Regions from separate parts of the Bacteroides coprosuis genome, predicted to be linked through region 3. Evidence: riboswitches for the same ligand, from Rfam matches in the RefSeq annotation. Region 3 holds a riboswitch; each other region holds the start of a gene.
What was found. Region 3 has a riboswitch for cobalamin ahead of K8V80_RS04930 (TonB-dependent receptor). Riboswitches for the same ligand answer to the same signal wherever they lie in the genome.
Positions count from the first base shown of each region.

Region 1: another riboswitch for cobalamin. It lies ahead of K8V80_RS10385 (hypothetical protein); the one in region 3 lies ahead of K8V80_RS04930 (TonB-dependent receptor).
Region 2: another riboswitch for cobalamin. It lies ahead of K8V80_RS07830 (ribonucleoside-diphosphate reductase subunit alpha); the one in region 3 lies ahead of K8V80_RS04930 (TonB-dependent receptor).

Region 1 covers NZ_DYYK01000175.1:1,479-5,874, reverse strand. The annotation lists gene mgtE (magnesium transporter) at 1-1,200, shown strand, start outside; cobalamin riboswitch at 1,404-1,609, shown strand; gene K8V80_RS10385 (hypothetical protein) at 1,720-2,886, shown strand; gene K8V80_RS10380 (TonB-dependent receptor plug domain-containing protein) at 2,899-4,396, shown strand, end outside.
Region 2 covers NZ_DYYK01000136.1:5,198-9,593, forward strand. The annotation lists gene K8V80_RS07825 (hypothetical protein) at 1-800, opposite strand, end outside; cobalamin riboswitch at 1,223-1,423, shown strand; gene K8V80_RS07830 (ribonucleoside-diphosphate reductase subunit alpha) at 1,476-3,983, shown strand; gene K8V80_RS07835 (ribonucleotide-diphosphate reductase subunit beta) at 4,036-4,396, shown strand, end outside.
Region 3 covers NZ_DYYK01000082.1:17,920-22,315, forward strand. The annotation lists gene K8V80_RS04920 (hypothetical protein) at 1-255, opposite strand, end outside; gene K8V80_RS04925 (hypothetical protein) at 646-1,269, shown strand; cobalamin riboswitch at 1,501-1,700, shown strand; gene K8V80_RS04930 (TonB-dependent receptor) at 1,759-4,134, shown strand; gene K8V80_RS04935 (PepSY domain-containing protein) at 4,147-4,396, shown strand, end outside.

The DNA.
Region 1 (4,396 bases), on a different contig from region 3:
AAAGATTTATCTGCAGAAGTTTTTAGTAATTTACCTTCAGATATCCAAAAATCAGTTGTAGAACATATTTCAGATAAAGAAATTCAGGCTATTATAACTGAGATGCAGCTCGATGATACGGTCGATTTTATTGAAGAGCTTCCAGCCAACTTGGTGAAAAGGATATTAGAACAAGCCTCTCCAGACATTCGCACTCAAATTAATATTTTCTTAAAATATCCCGAAGATAGTGCGGGTAGTGTTATGACTGTGGAGTATGTAGCTCTACGAAGTTATATGACGATAGATGAGGCTCTGGTGAAGTATAAGAACTTAGCCAATATTAATAACAACAATGATATTTGTTTTATAATAGGTGAAACAAGAAAGTTGGAAGGAGTTATTTCTCTGAAAACGATGGTCTTATCTGATCCTAAGGCTGCCATTGTTGACGTCATGGAAAAGAATGTTGTGTCCGTTTTAGCTACAGAAGACCAAGAGGTTGTGGCCGATTTATTTAGAAAATATGACTTAAACTCTATGCCTGTAACCGATAAGGAAAATCGTTTGGTGGGTATTATTACGGTAGATGATATAATGGATGTTATTGTGGCAGAAAGTACCGAAGATATTCACAAGATGGCCGCTATTGATCCTTCTAAAGTTGAATATTTAAAAGAGTCTGTGTGGTCACATTCTAAGCATAGAATAACATGGTTGGTGGTTTTGATGATCTCAGCTACTTTTACGGGTATGATTATTCACAAATACGAAGAGGTATTAGAGTCTGCTGTAATGCTTGCTGCTTTTATTCCTATGCTGATGGATACAGGGGGTAACGCAGGTGCACAATCATCTACACTCGTTATTCGAGGTATGGCTTTGGGAGAAATATCGAGCAAGGATTTTTGGAAAGTTATTTGGAAAGAGTTTCGTGTGAGTTTGATCGTTGGTCTATTGTTGGCTGCTTTAAATTTTGCTCGAGTTTACTTTTTCGACTCCGTTCCTTTGAATGTTATTTTTGTCATTTGTATTAGTTTATACGTGACAGTAATCTTGGCCAAAGTAGTTGGTAGTATTTTACCTATGGCAGCTAAGTGGCTAAAATTAGATCCTGCTGTAATGGCTGGACCACTGATTACAACTGTTGTTGACGCATGTGCACTTATGGTGTACTTCTGGCTGTCAGTTCAATTGTTAACAGATATCATTCATGTTTAAGTAGATAGATCTAGAATAGAAAAAAAGGCTCCTAGTGAGCCTTTTTTTGGGTTTAAGATATTTGCGAGAAAGAGATTCACTCTATAAATCTTTAGTTCTTATAATATGAAGTATAGAATAATTTTAAAATATTAATTAAAATTAAATTTTAACGCAATAAATTTATAGAGGTTATTAAAAAATTATTATCTTCACATTCAAAATAAATAATCTAGTTTTTAGGTGCTTCTAGGATAGTACTTTATCCAAAGAAGTGAAAAGGGAATCAGGTGTAAATCCTGAACAGACCCACTGCTGTAAGCTTTTATAACTTTCTAATAAATACTACAATATCCACTGTCGGTAGATGATGGGAAGGGCAGTTAGAAAGGAAGCGAGTCAGAAGACCTGCCTAAAAATACAATCTACTGTTTCGGGGGATTTAAGAAACGGGATATAATTCTTGTCTATTTAGCTTATCAATCTGGATTAGATGCTTGTATCTTATGGCTCCCTGAGAGGATTAAAACCAAATGATATATGCAATTTAAATCTGTTTTAAAGCTATTCTATATCCTATTTTTATTATCAGTATTTTCTTCTTGTGAATATGAGGAAGACTTTCCTGCTGGTGTAGGCGAGGGAAATATTGAGGCAATCATATTAAATGAGGGTCGGATATTTACCAATATGGGAGCTATATCAGTGCTCTATCGAAATGGTATGGTTAGCCCAGATGTCTTTCGAGTTGTCAACAATCGCCCATTAGGTGACGTAGCACAAGCTATTCAACTGATAAATGGTAAGTACTTTATAACTTTAAATAATTCCAAAAAAATAGAGATAGTCCATCCCACAACTTTTAAATCAGAAGGAACTATACTTTATACCCAAGCAGGTTTGCCTCGTCAGATTGTTGCTATTTCAGATACAACGGCTATTGTATCTGATTTATTGAGCAATAATGTAGCTGGTGCCGACTTACCTAGTCAATTAGTGAAAATTCGTACGGTACCTCCTTATGGCACTCCCTTAGAATATATAGTGATAAGAAGATGGGTTGAATATATGGAAGTAGCCGAGAATAAATTATTTGGTATGACATCAAGAGGACTTTATGTTTTTGATTTAGATGATATTACCGAAGAAGGTAGCCGCATGATTGAAGAGGTTCATAATGATGAGATAACAAAAACCTGTAAGTTATTAAAAGATAGAAATAATAGAATTTGGGCACTAATGAATGATTATCAAAATAATAAGTTGTCGGGTGTCTTATTGAAGTGTGTTGATCCTAAAACAGAGCAAGTCGTTCAAACTTTTCAATTGCCTTTTGTTAAAAAAAAGGAAGCACAAGAGGGTGATGTGATTGGAGCAATAAGTTATAATCGCACTGATATAGATGCAAGTAAAACCAAGATTTATTTTAGTGTCCGTACCTATAAGCCAGGAAGTAAAAATGATTCTCAGCAAAGTATTTATGTATTGAATACTGTTGATGGTACTTTTGAATTACATCGCCACTTGCCTGGTATAGATATGATGTATGGCTGTGGAGTAAGTCCAGAAGGAGAAGTTTATATCTGTGATTGCTTAGATTATTCAGCTCAGCGAGGTTATATACGTCATTACAAAGAAAGTGGAAATATAAAAAGTTATAGGGTAGGAGTTTACCCTAGTCAAGTCTATTTCCCTGAATCAAATTAAGCACAGTAAAAGATGAAACAAATAGTATTTATAGCTTTCTTCTCTGTTTTAGTGCTGAATGGTTTCGCGCAGAAAAAAGATTCAGTTGCTTATGGATTGAACCTAGATGAAGTGCAAATAGTAGCTCGTAGAATTCAACATGCCAATGAGGCTAATGCAGGGGCAAAAGTATCCCATATTGAACCACAATTATTACAAATTAATAAAACCCGCTCTTTCTCAGAATTGTTAACCGATAATTCTGCAACTTATATAAAGAGTCTGGGTACTGGTGCATTATCTACTGCGTCTTTTCGAGGTGGAAGTGCAGCACAAACTCGTGTAAATTGGAATGGAATCAATATAACACCACCTATGTCAGGAGTCTTTGATTTTTCTCAAATTCCAGTATTTTTCGCAGATAACGTAAATCTATACTATGGAAGTAGTCATGTGAAGAGTGGAACAGGAGCAGTAGGAGGAAGTGTTAATATCTTCAATGATCCCGATTGGAATAAAGGAGTAACAGGTAAAGCCTTTGGTGAATATGGTTCATATAATACATATACAGGAGGAGGCCAAGTTAATTTTGGAGGAAGTCAAATTGCAACAAAAACAAGATTGTTTTATCAGCATTCAGATAATGATTACACCTATATTAATAAGGTACTGACAAGTGATCAATTTAGAGAAAAAAGAGAGGATGCTGAATATTCACAATTTGGAGTAATACAAGAAGGCTACTTTAAACCAACTAGATATACCCAACTTACAGCTATTGGCTGGTTGCAACAAGGTAAAAGGATGTTGCCACAGCCTTTGGGGATAGTCGGGAAAACTCATGAACAACAACATGAAAAAAACGTAAGAGGGTACTTTGGCTTTGATTATGTAAGGGGCATTCACGAGTTTCATCTGAAGGGGGCATGGCTTTATTATCGATTGAAATATGATAAATGGTTTGATGGTGGATTATTTGATCCAGAAGGAAATATTAACTCCTCGAAAACTTGGCAGGGAGTAGCTGATTATTCTTGTGCTCCCATCGATGAACTTGTTTTAAACACTACACTTACTTATACACATGATCAAATAAATGTGAGTAGCTATATTGATGTTGACTCTGCCAAATACATAATTGACAACACCTATTATCATATTCCAGAACCCGAGCCTCCATTGCGGCATTATCGCAATGTATTGTCTTGGCAAATGTCTGCAAGGTGGAGTCCTTTAAGGTGGCTTCAACTGCATGGACAATATATGTTTGAGCAGAATAATAGAAAGAATGTTTCTACTTGGACAGCAGGTTTTGCTACTAATTTCTTTGATAAGTCATTTTATATAAAAGGGAGTATATCCTATAATTACCGATTTCCTAGTATGAATGATCTATATTGGCGACCTGGAGGAAATCCAGATGTAAAGCCAGAAGATGGATATTCTTATGATGCCTCAATAGGGTATAAAAAGAAGCTAGCATCCTGGATAACACTCAATGCAGAAGCTTCGGGATATATTATGTATATAG
Region 2 (4,396 bases), on a different contig from region 3:
CAAAGATGAGCATCATCAATTAACAAAAGATCATTTCCTACCCAAGCTAGTTCTACCCACCTAAAAAAATGAGTACCCCCAATCTCTTCATTGAGTTGGATACAATCCCAAGCACACAAGTCATTGAATTCATGACCAATACGAATACGCTTAATATTGAAATGGCTTTCTTCTTCTAGTTCTAAAGCTGCATATAGTTTATGCGTAGAGCTATAAGTAATATTGATAATTGGCTTAGATAGGGGGTACTTTTTAGGGGGCCATACACTTAAATCCAATCGATAATAATTGTACTCTTTTGGATGTGCACCAGGAGATTTAGTGAAAAGTTGCTTACCAACAAAATCAATGTAATAACTATCCGAACTTTCTAAAGCGTATGTTTCACTAGGAAGGCTGTCTGCTACTGAGTTGAAGCGGAAGGCAGGGTCTCCAAAGTTTTTGCCTTCTTGCATACATAAGTTAGCTTCTTGACCTTCTGCTTTACTCTCTGATTCAAATTCCTTCATTTGTTCCTTGGCAATAGGAACAATAGAGTAATTACCATCTTTTTCTTTTATAGTGTAGAGGGCTGTATTATATAGTGTTAATTCTTGACCTAATGCACGAATATTTTGAGTCCCATCTAAGTTGGAATAGTGTGCAGCAAGATGATCCCACTTTTTATCATTAATAAATGAATATTGATTGTGGTCCCACTTAGAACGAAGGGTTTTAAGTAAGTCTTGAATGTTTAAAATACCATCGAAACTTGCTTCTGTACCAATGGCTATCTTACTCTGACTCCAAATGTTTTTCATTATTGATTGGCTTTTCTTAGTATGTGTATTTAAGGGAGATGTCTTAGTTTCAATCTCATGACACAAATATATGTTTCGATTTTCATATATTCAATAATAAACGAATAAAAGTTTTGATCTTCTTCTTTATCGAAAGTTGATGATAGTATAGTAAGTTATTGATTATTAGTTAATAAATAGTGCTATTTAGATTGTGTTTAAAATAATGCGCTTTGATTATATTACGAATGCTTTCGATAATAAAGCATAAGTTTCTGTTTTGTTGCTTGTAATCTTTTGATTAGAAAAGCATAACAAAATATTATCGAAATGGTAGTGGTGGATAAAAGTAAAAATGAATGGCTGTATAATCTCTATTAAGAGGAAGGGTTTTGAAAGATATAATCTGGTTATTTTTAGGTCTGAATCTATTTATTTCTATCTTTGCTTTCAATAAGATTGGTGACTTAGAATAGATTCCTATTCTGAGTTGAAAAGGGAATTCGGTGTAAATCCGAGACAGACCGGCTGCTGTAATCCTTTATAAATCTCTTGTAACTACTCACACCACTATACTTTATGTATGGGAAGGCATACCAAGAGATAAGGAAAGTCAGAAGACCTGCCAATGCTACTTCAGATAAGCTCTCCGGCAATGAGCTTTTTGAGTGTTTTATGAAACAAAACAATAATAGAATGAAAATTATTAAAAGAAATCGTCAAGTAGAGGATTTTACTTACGATAAGATAAAAAGGGCCATTGTAGCAGCTTTTCATAGTTTGCAACGATCGGTTTCTGAACACGAATTAGAGATCATTTGTGACTTAATATCTGTCAACCTTGAAGATAGTGATTATGTAGATGTGGAAACAGTACAAGATTTGGTGGAAACAGTTTTGATGAAGAGAGGTCATTACAAAGAAGCCAAAGCCTACATCTTATACCGAGATAGAAGAACAGCCTGTCGTGAAATGATTAATCAGTTTCGTCAGACTATCACAGATGATGATACCATTGAATTATTGCAGGATATCCAAAACGAATTTGGACAAAAGCAGTACGATCTTCAGTTTTTGTATTCTAAATATCGTTCTTTTTACAAAGCAGATGGCAACCCTTTGAAGATACTCATGAAGGCAGCAGTAGAGTTAATTACTCCAGATGCTCCTAACTGGGAGTTCATAGCCTCTCGCTTATTAGCTGTCGAACTAGAAAAAGAAATTCAGCAGGCTGAAAGAGAGTTGGGACTAACTTCACTCTATAAAAAGATGAACTATCTGACTCAGCAAAATCTATATGGGAGCTATATGCTCAAAAACTATTCCCAAGCAGAGGTTGAAGAGTTGTCAAAATACATGAAGGCTTCACGCAATCAGTTGCTTACCTACAGTAGTCTTCATCTTTTATCTAAACGTTATTTAATTCAGAATTATTCTCATCATTTATTAGAGCGTCCTCAAGAGATGTTTATGGGGATAGCTATGCACTTAGCTATTCCCGAAGGGGAGAAGAAAGTGTGCTGGGCTAAGCGTATTTACGATGTATTGAGTACCCTGAAAGTAACGATGGCTACGCCTACAATGAGTAATGCACGTAAACCATTGAGTCAGTTATCTAGTTGTTTTGAAGATGTAATGCCCGATAGTCTTGTAGGTATTTATCGTACTCTAACCAACTTTGCCCAAGTTTCAAAATTTGGAGGAGGTATGGGGATTTATATAGGAAAAGTAAGAGCCGTAGGCTCCGATATAAGAGGCTTTAAAGGTGTAGCGGGAGGTATCTTAAAGTGGGTAAAACTGTGTAATGATACGGCTATAGCTGTTGATCAACTTGGAGTGAGACAAGGATCAGTAGCTATTTACCTTGATATTTGGCATCGTGATATGCCCGAGTTTCTCCAAATAAGAACGAATAATGGAGACGATAGAATGAAAGCGCACGATGTGTTTCCAGGAATCTGCATACCCGATTATTTCTGGGAGCAGGTAAAGACAAATATGGAAGGAGATTGGTATTTGATGTGCCCACATGAGATTATGACTATGAAAGGCTATAACTTAGAAGATACCTATGGTGATGAGTGGAAACAGAAATACTTAGAATGTGTGAATGATCATCGTATCCCTAAACGCATAATACCTATTAAGGAAATGGTGCGGTTGATTATAAAATCGGCTGTAGAAACAGGTACACCTTTTATCTTTAATAGAGATTTAGTGAATAACTTGAATCCCAATAAGCACCAAGGTGTAATTTATTGCTCGAACTTATGTACTGAGATAGCACAAAACCAAAGTGCCATTCAAGATGTGCGCCGAACTGTACGTTTAGAAAATGGTGATGAAATTATAGTGGAAGAAACCAAAGCTGGAGATTTTGTGGTTTGTAACCTAGCCTCTCTTGTTCTAGGAAATATTGATGTGGAAGATTCTGAAGAGTTGCAAGGTATTATTCACACCATTGTACGTGCTCTGGACAATGTGATCGATTTGAACTTTTATCCTATTCCTTATGCACAAATTACGAATCAGAAAATGCGTCCCATCGGACTGGGTACTAGTGGGTACCACCATCTGTTAGCGCAAAAAGGACTTCGTTGGGAGAGTGATGAGCACTTGGCTTATATGGACAAAGTCTATGAGAAAATCAATTATTATACCATAGAGGCATCCAACCAATTGGCCAAAGAAAAGGGTGTCTATTCTTTCTTTGATAAGAGCGATTGGCAGACGGGGGATTACTTTAAGTTGCGAGGTTATGCTTCTGAGGAGTGGAAGCTTTTAGCGACAAATGTAGCCAAGAACGGAATGCGCAATGGGTATCTACTCGCTATTGCACCTACAAGTTCGACATCTATCATAGCAGGTACTACTGCTGGAACAGATCCTGTGATGAATCGTTACTTCCTTGAAGAAAAGAAGGGAAGTATAGTGCCTCGAGTTGCTCCAGAATTGAGCGATTCAACTTTCTGGCTTTATAAAACAGCCCATCAGATAGATCAAAGTTGGGTAATTGATGCAGCAGGAGTAAGACAAAGACATTTGGACCAATCACAATCTGTTAACCTATACATAACCCAAGAATTCACCTTCCGCAAACTGCTCAACCTCTATCTTCGAGCTTGGGAAAAAGGGGTAAAGACTTTGTATTATGTAAGAAGTCAGTCCCTAGAAGTAGAAGAATGTGAGACTTGCTCTGCTTAAAGCCTATATAATAAGGTGTAAATAATGATAAAAATTAAGATATACTATAACAATGACTAAACTGAAGAAGAAAGCCTTGTTTAATGAACATGGTGATATAGACGTCAATAAACGTAGAATGATCAATGGGAATACGACCAATATGAATGATTTCAATAATATGAAATATGGTTGGGTTTCCAATTGGTACCGTCAGGCGATGAATAACTTTTGGATACCTGAGGAAATCAATATGAGTCAGGATGTAAAAGATTACCGCAATCTTTCTGGAGCCGAGAAGAGAGCTTATGATAGAACACTGTCTTTTTTGATATTCCTAGATAGTATTCAGACAGCCAACTTGCCTTATGTAGGAGAGTATGTAACTGCCAATGAAGTGAATCTTTGTTTAACGATACAGGCTTTTCAAGAAG
Region 3 (4,396 bases):
AAAAGTGAAAAGCATAAGGGCTAGCACAAGTACTATGGATACGTCTAATTCTTTATGTTTAAATATTTTGACGCAAAAGATAGAGAATAGAACTGTAATAATAGCAAGTTGCATCAGAAAGTAAATTTCGGGCATAACAGAATAGAACAGCCCTGAAACCAAATACAATATAAAACAGGTAATCGTAAGCTTCGTCGTTTTAAATAAAGCTGGCCCCATTTTGCTTATGGGTACATCTCCGAAAAGTATATTCATAGCAGGTTAGTTTAAGGTTATATACATTACTTATATTTCAATATGCGGCATTACCAATAGTTGAATTTAGGATGAATAAGCAGTGTGTTCAAGCCGTTACATTACATCTTAATCCAACTTCTTCTATCATTTATTCCAGAAGAGAATAATACACCGAACTAAATATACTTATAACCAATCATTTAAGCCAATTTTAGGGGTAGATAAATGTTTACAAATAAGAGATAAAGCATTTGATAGTTTGTAAAAGCTCTATTAAATGGTCTATAAATCAGGGGTCGGATAGCTTTAAGAATGTGAATAAAATCAACAAATAGAACATTTATATATAAAAAAAGACTAGAAGAATAATCTTTTTAGATGATCTGTATGTTTACTAAACAAGACCTCATGTCAAACATAGTAACTGAGGAGAAACAAATGAAACATTTTTATTTACTTTTTAGTCTATTTCTGTGCCTTTCATGTTCTCAAACTAGAGATCCAAATCAAGAGTTGAGAGATTATCTTAATTTCAATTTAGGTGGCACCCATTACGAGATTGTTCATGTTGAGGAGCCTGATAGTTCCTATTCACCACTTAGCAGCTTGCTGGGTTCTCGTTATTATATGAGAGATACAAATATGAAATTCCAATTAAGGCACAAACAGCTTATTGTAGATGATGTTACTAATAATCATTGGAGCGATGATTTACAATTGACAATGCAAAAGTCCGATTCTATTATAAAGAAATATCATAAAGCTGCTCAGCAAGAGTATGCTAAATATCTGCTTCCTAAGCGTGAACAGCCTATTCCAAATTGTAAAATAAGAAAAGCCACCCTTATAATCAGTGGTGATACGGTACATGGACAATTTTTCTATAATGCAGATGGCAAAACAATAGGTCACTGCATCACTCGCATCGAAAAATATATGAATGATGTAGAAGAAGAATATAAAAAATGGGGACTTATACGCTATAGTGCCGAGCTAGATCTAGAAAAACTAGCTAGTGAGCACAGGCATTAACTCATTCTTTTCATTTTAAATAAGAATAAAGGCTACCTAATTGGTGGCTTTTTTCTTTTACATAAAGTTCAAACAAACGCAATATTTCAACACGCAAGACAAAACTTTAATTCTTTTCATTTACTTAAAGTCTCTATTTATAGGCACTAGTAGAAAACTTTGTAAAAACAAGTCCAATCATATAGGCACTAAAAATACTGACAAACAGAATTACTTATAAAGAAAAGTTTCTATATTTGCCACCATGATGGTGCTTTTCTAGCTATTCTACTAGAGAAGTAAAAGAGAATCCAGTGAAAATCTGGAACAGTACCCGCTACTGTAAGTTCGTAAGAATCTTTGTAATCTTCATTGCCACTGTTACCATTAGAGTAATGGGAAGGCTTACAAAGTGAACAAGTCAGGAAACCTGCCATCAGCATTCAACATGCATTATTTTAAAAATTCCCGGGGAAAGGAATTTTGTAAAACACTATTATAATATCACTTATGAAACACAAAATGTTTAGAGTGTCGATGGACACTTGTCGCAAGGCTGCGTTGTGCCTTCTTGCGACTTGCTCAGGTGCGACTTATGCTCAACAAAAGAGCTTAACCGATTCTATCTTCAAAATGCATGAGATAGAAGTATGTGCTGATAAATACGTTGTACCCAAAATCAACAAACTACCTGTACCGCTACAGTTTATGCCCATTACAGTCAATTCTATCTCGGGAGAGCTTCTCGAAAACAGAAATATAGTAGATTTGAATGAGGCTGTAAAGTTTCTTCCCTCTACCCGACTGCGTACTACTTACGGAGGTTTTACACAGTTTTCTGTTCGTGGATTCGATCACACCCCTATTATGATAGATGGGGTACGTGATGAACGTACGTCAATTAATAATTCAGCTCCACTACCCGATTTAAGTTCTTGTGAGACTGTAGAATTAATTAAAGGACCAGCATCTGTGTTGTATGGACACTCGGTAGTTGGTGGTGTACTCAATGTAGTACGAAAGTCGCCTGTAGCCCAACCCTTAGTTAAGGCTAGAATGAGTTATGGAACATGGAATAATAAGCAATCCTCTATCGACTTGGGTGGCAAAGTTTATGGAAATATGAATTACCGAGCTACGCTAAATTACAGTGATAATGAAGGTTATAGACAAACCAACAACAAGAGATTCTCTGGATATTTAGCTCTAGGAGGGAAAATCAATGAACATCACTTTTTAGAGTTGAGAGGTGGTTTTAACAGAGATAAATACGGAACTGAAATAGGTTTGCCCGCCACTATGAAAAGCGATATCTATGATGCAAATGATAATGAAATCTACTTAAATAAGGATGAATCTCTTCCTGGATTAAACCCAAAATGGAGATACAATAATGAATCTGATTTCCTCAAGAACAAGGCAGAGAACCTCCAACTAACCTATACTTATACACACTCAGATGCCTTTAAGCTTGATAATCGTTTTTCATACAATCACGATATCATCGACTATTTCAGCACCGAGTCTATCCCCTATTTAGAAAGCGATAATCCTATTTACAAGCATTATTACCTTAAAGATAATAAAGGGACAAAAAAGTATATTTGTTTAGATACAGTGCAAATCACTTATCCTTTACGTTTTGCCTATGATGTGCATTCATACAATGAGCAACTAGAAGCTTCTGGAAGTATCCAGCTAAATAACGGAATGAAATACAACTACCTTGCAGGATATAATTTTGTGGCTTTCTTCCGTGAAAATTATCGTGGTTATGGAGGAGGTAAACCTTTGACTGATTTTATTGAAGGTCCTGGATTGTTTTCTAAAATTCCGGTAAATAATCCCCAAAGTATGGGCTATATGAAGCCTCACTTTGGTTTTGCGGGTGTAGCAGAAAGCTATACTCACGGTTTGTATATCCAAAACCTATTTGAGTTTTCAGATAAATTGAAAATGATGGTGGCTGGACGATTTGATTATTTTGCATACAAATATGCAAGTGCCGATGTGAAAGATTCCGAAAAGATGGGCTATACCAATCGCCAATCTTATGATAAGATGCACACTACAGCATTTACTTATCGTGCGGGACTAGTCTATTTACCCACAGAAAAGCTTTCTTTCTATGCTTCTTATGCCAATCTATACCTACCTTACAGAGATTTCCCTAATACAGATGCCACTATCTATATCAATGAAGATGGTGAACGATTCTACCCAACAGGCTCAAAGACTTTCAAACCTCAATCGGGCTTTCAAGCAGAGGTAGGTGGACGCTTTAAATGGAATCAATACCTTGAGGCTTCGGCAAGCTTATTCTACATTCGTAAGAACAATGAAAAGAAAACCTTGGCAAGAAGATTTGAAGATCCAGAAGATGACAATATTTTAAAAACAGTTGTAGGTATTGTAGGTAGCACAGCCTCTCAAGGTCTTGAGTTAGAATTAAAATCAAACCCTCTACCTGGACTTTTCTTCAATGCGGGCTATGCCTTTACCGATGCAAAGATTCGTAAAATGAAAAAGACAGCTTTATTGCCATTAAACGATACCGAAAAAGGTTCTCTACTGCCTAATGCACCTCGTAATACTTTTGTTTTAGCTGGAGATTACACAGTTCAGAAAGGTATGCTACGCAATTTAGGGGTAAACATCACTGTTTCTTATATGGATAAAGTAGCTCACGACTTAGTTCGTACGGTGGAATTTGATCGCTACTGGTTAACAGATTTAGGTTTGGGCTACCGACTAGATAATGGAATTGGATTAGCTTTAAACGTGCGAAATGTATTTAACAAAAGCTACCACACTCAATCTTTGGGAAGACAACTTGTGCCAAGTGATCCTCGCAATATTATGGCTACTGTTTCTTATACTTTATAATAAGATATATTCATGTTTAAAAGATTATTATATTCATTACACAGAGTACTGGGAACTATTCTCAGTATTCTGTTTTTGATTTGGTTCTTGTCGGGTTTCGTGATGATCTATCACAGCTTTCCACAAGTGGGTGCAGCAGATCGATGGGACAAATTAGATCCTCTTTCTAGTAATCTTATACCTTTAGATTCACTAGATATTCCAACGAACGACTGGCGTGCCATTGAGCTTAAATCTATCACTCACAATCCTACTCTATATC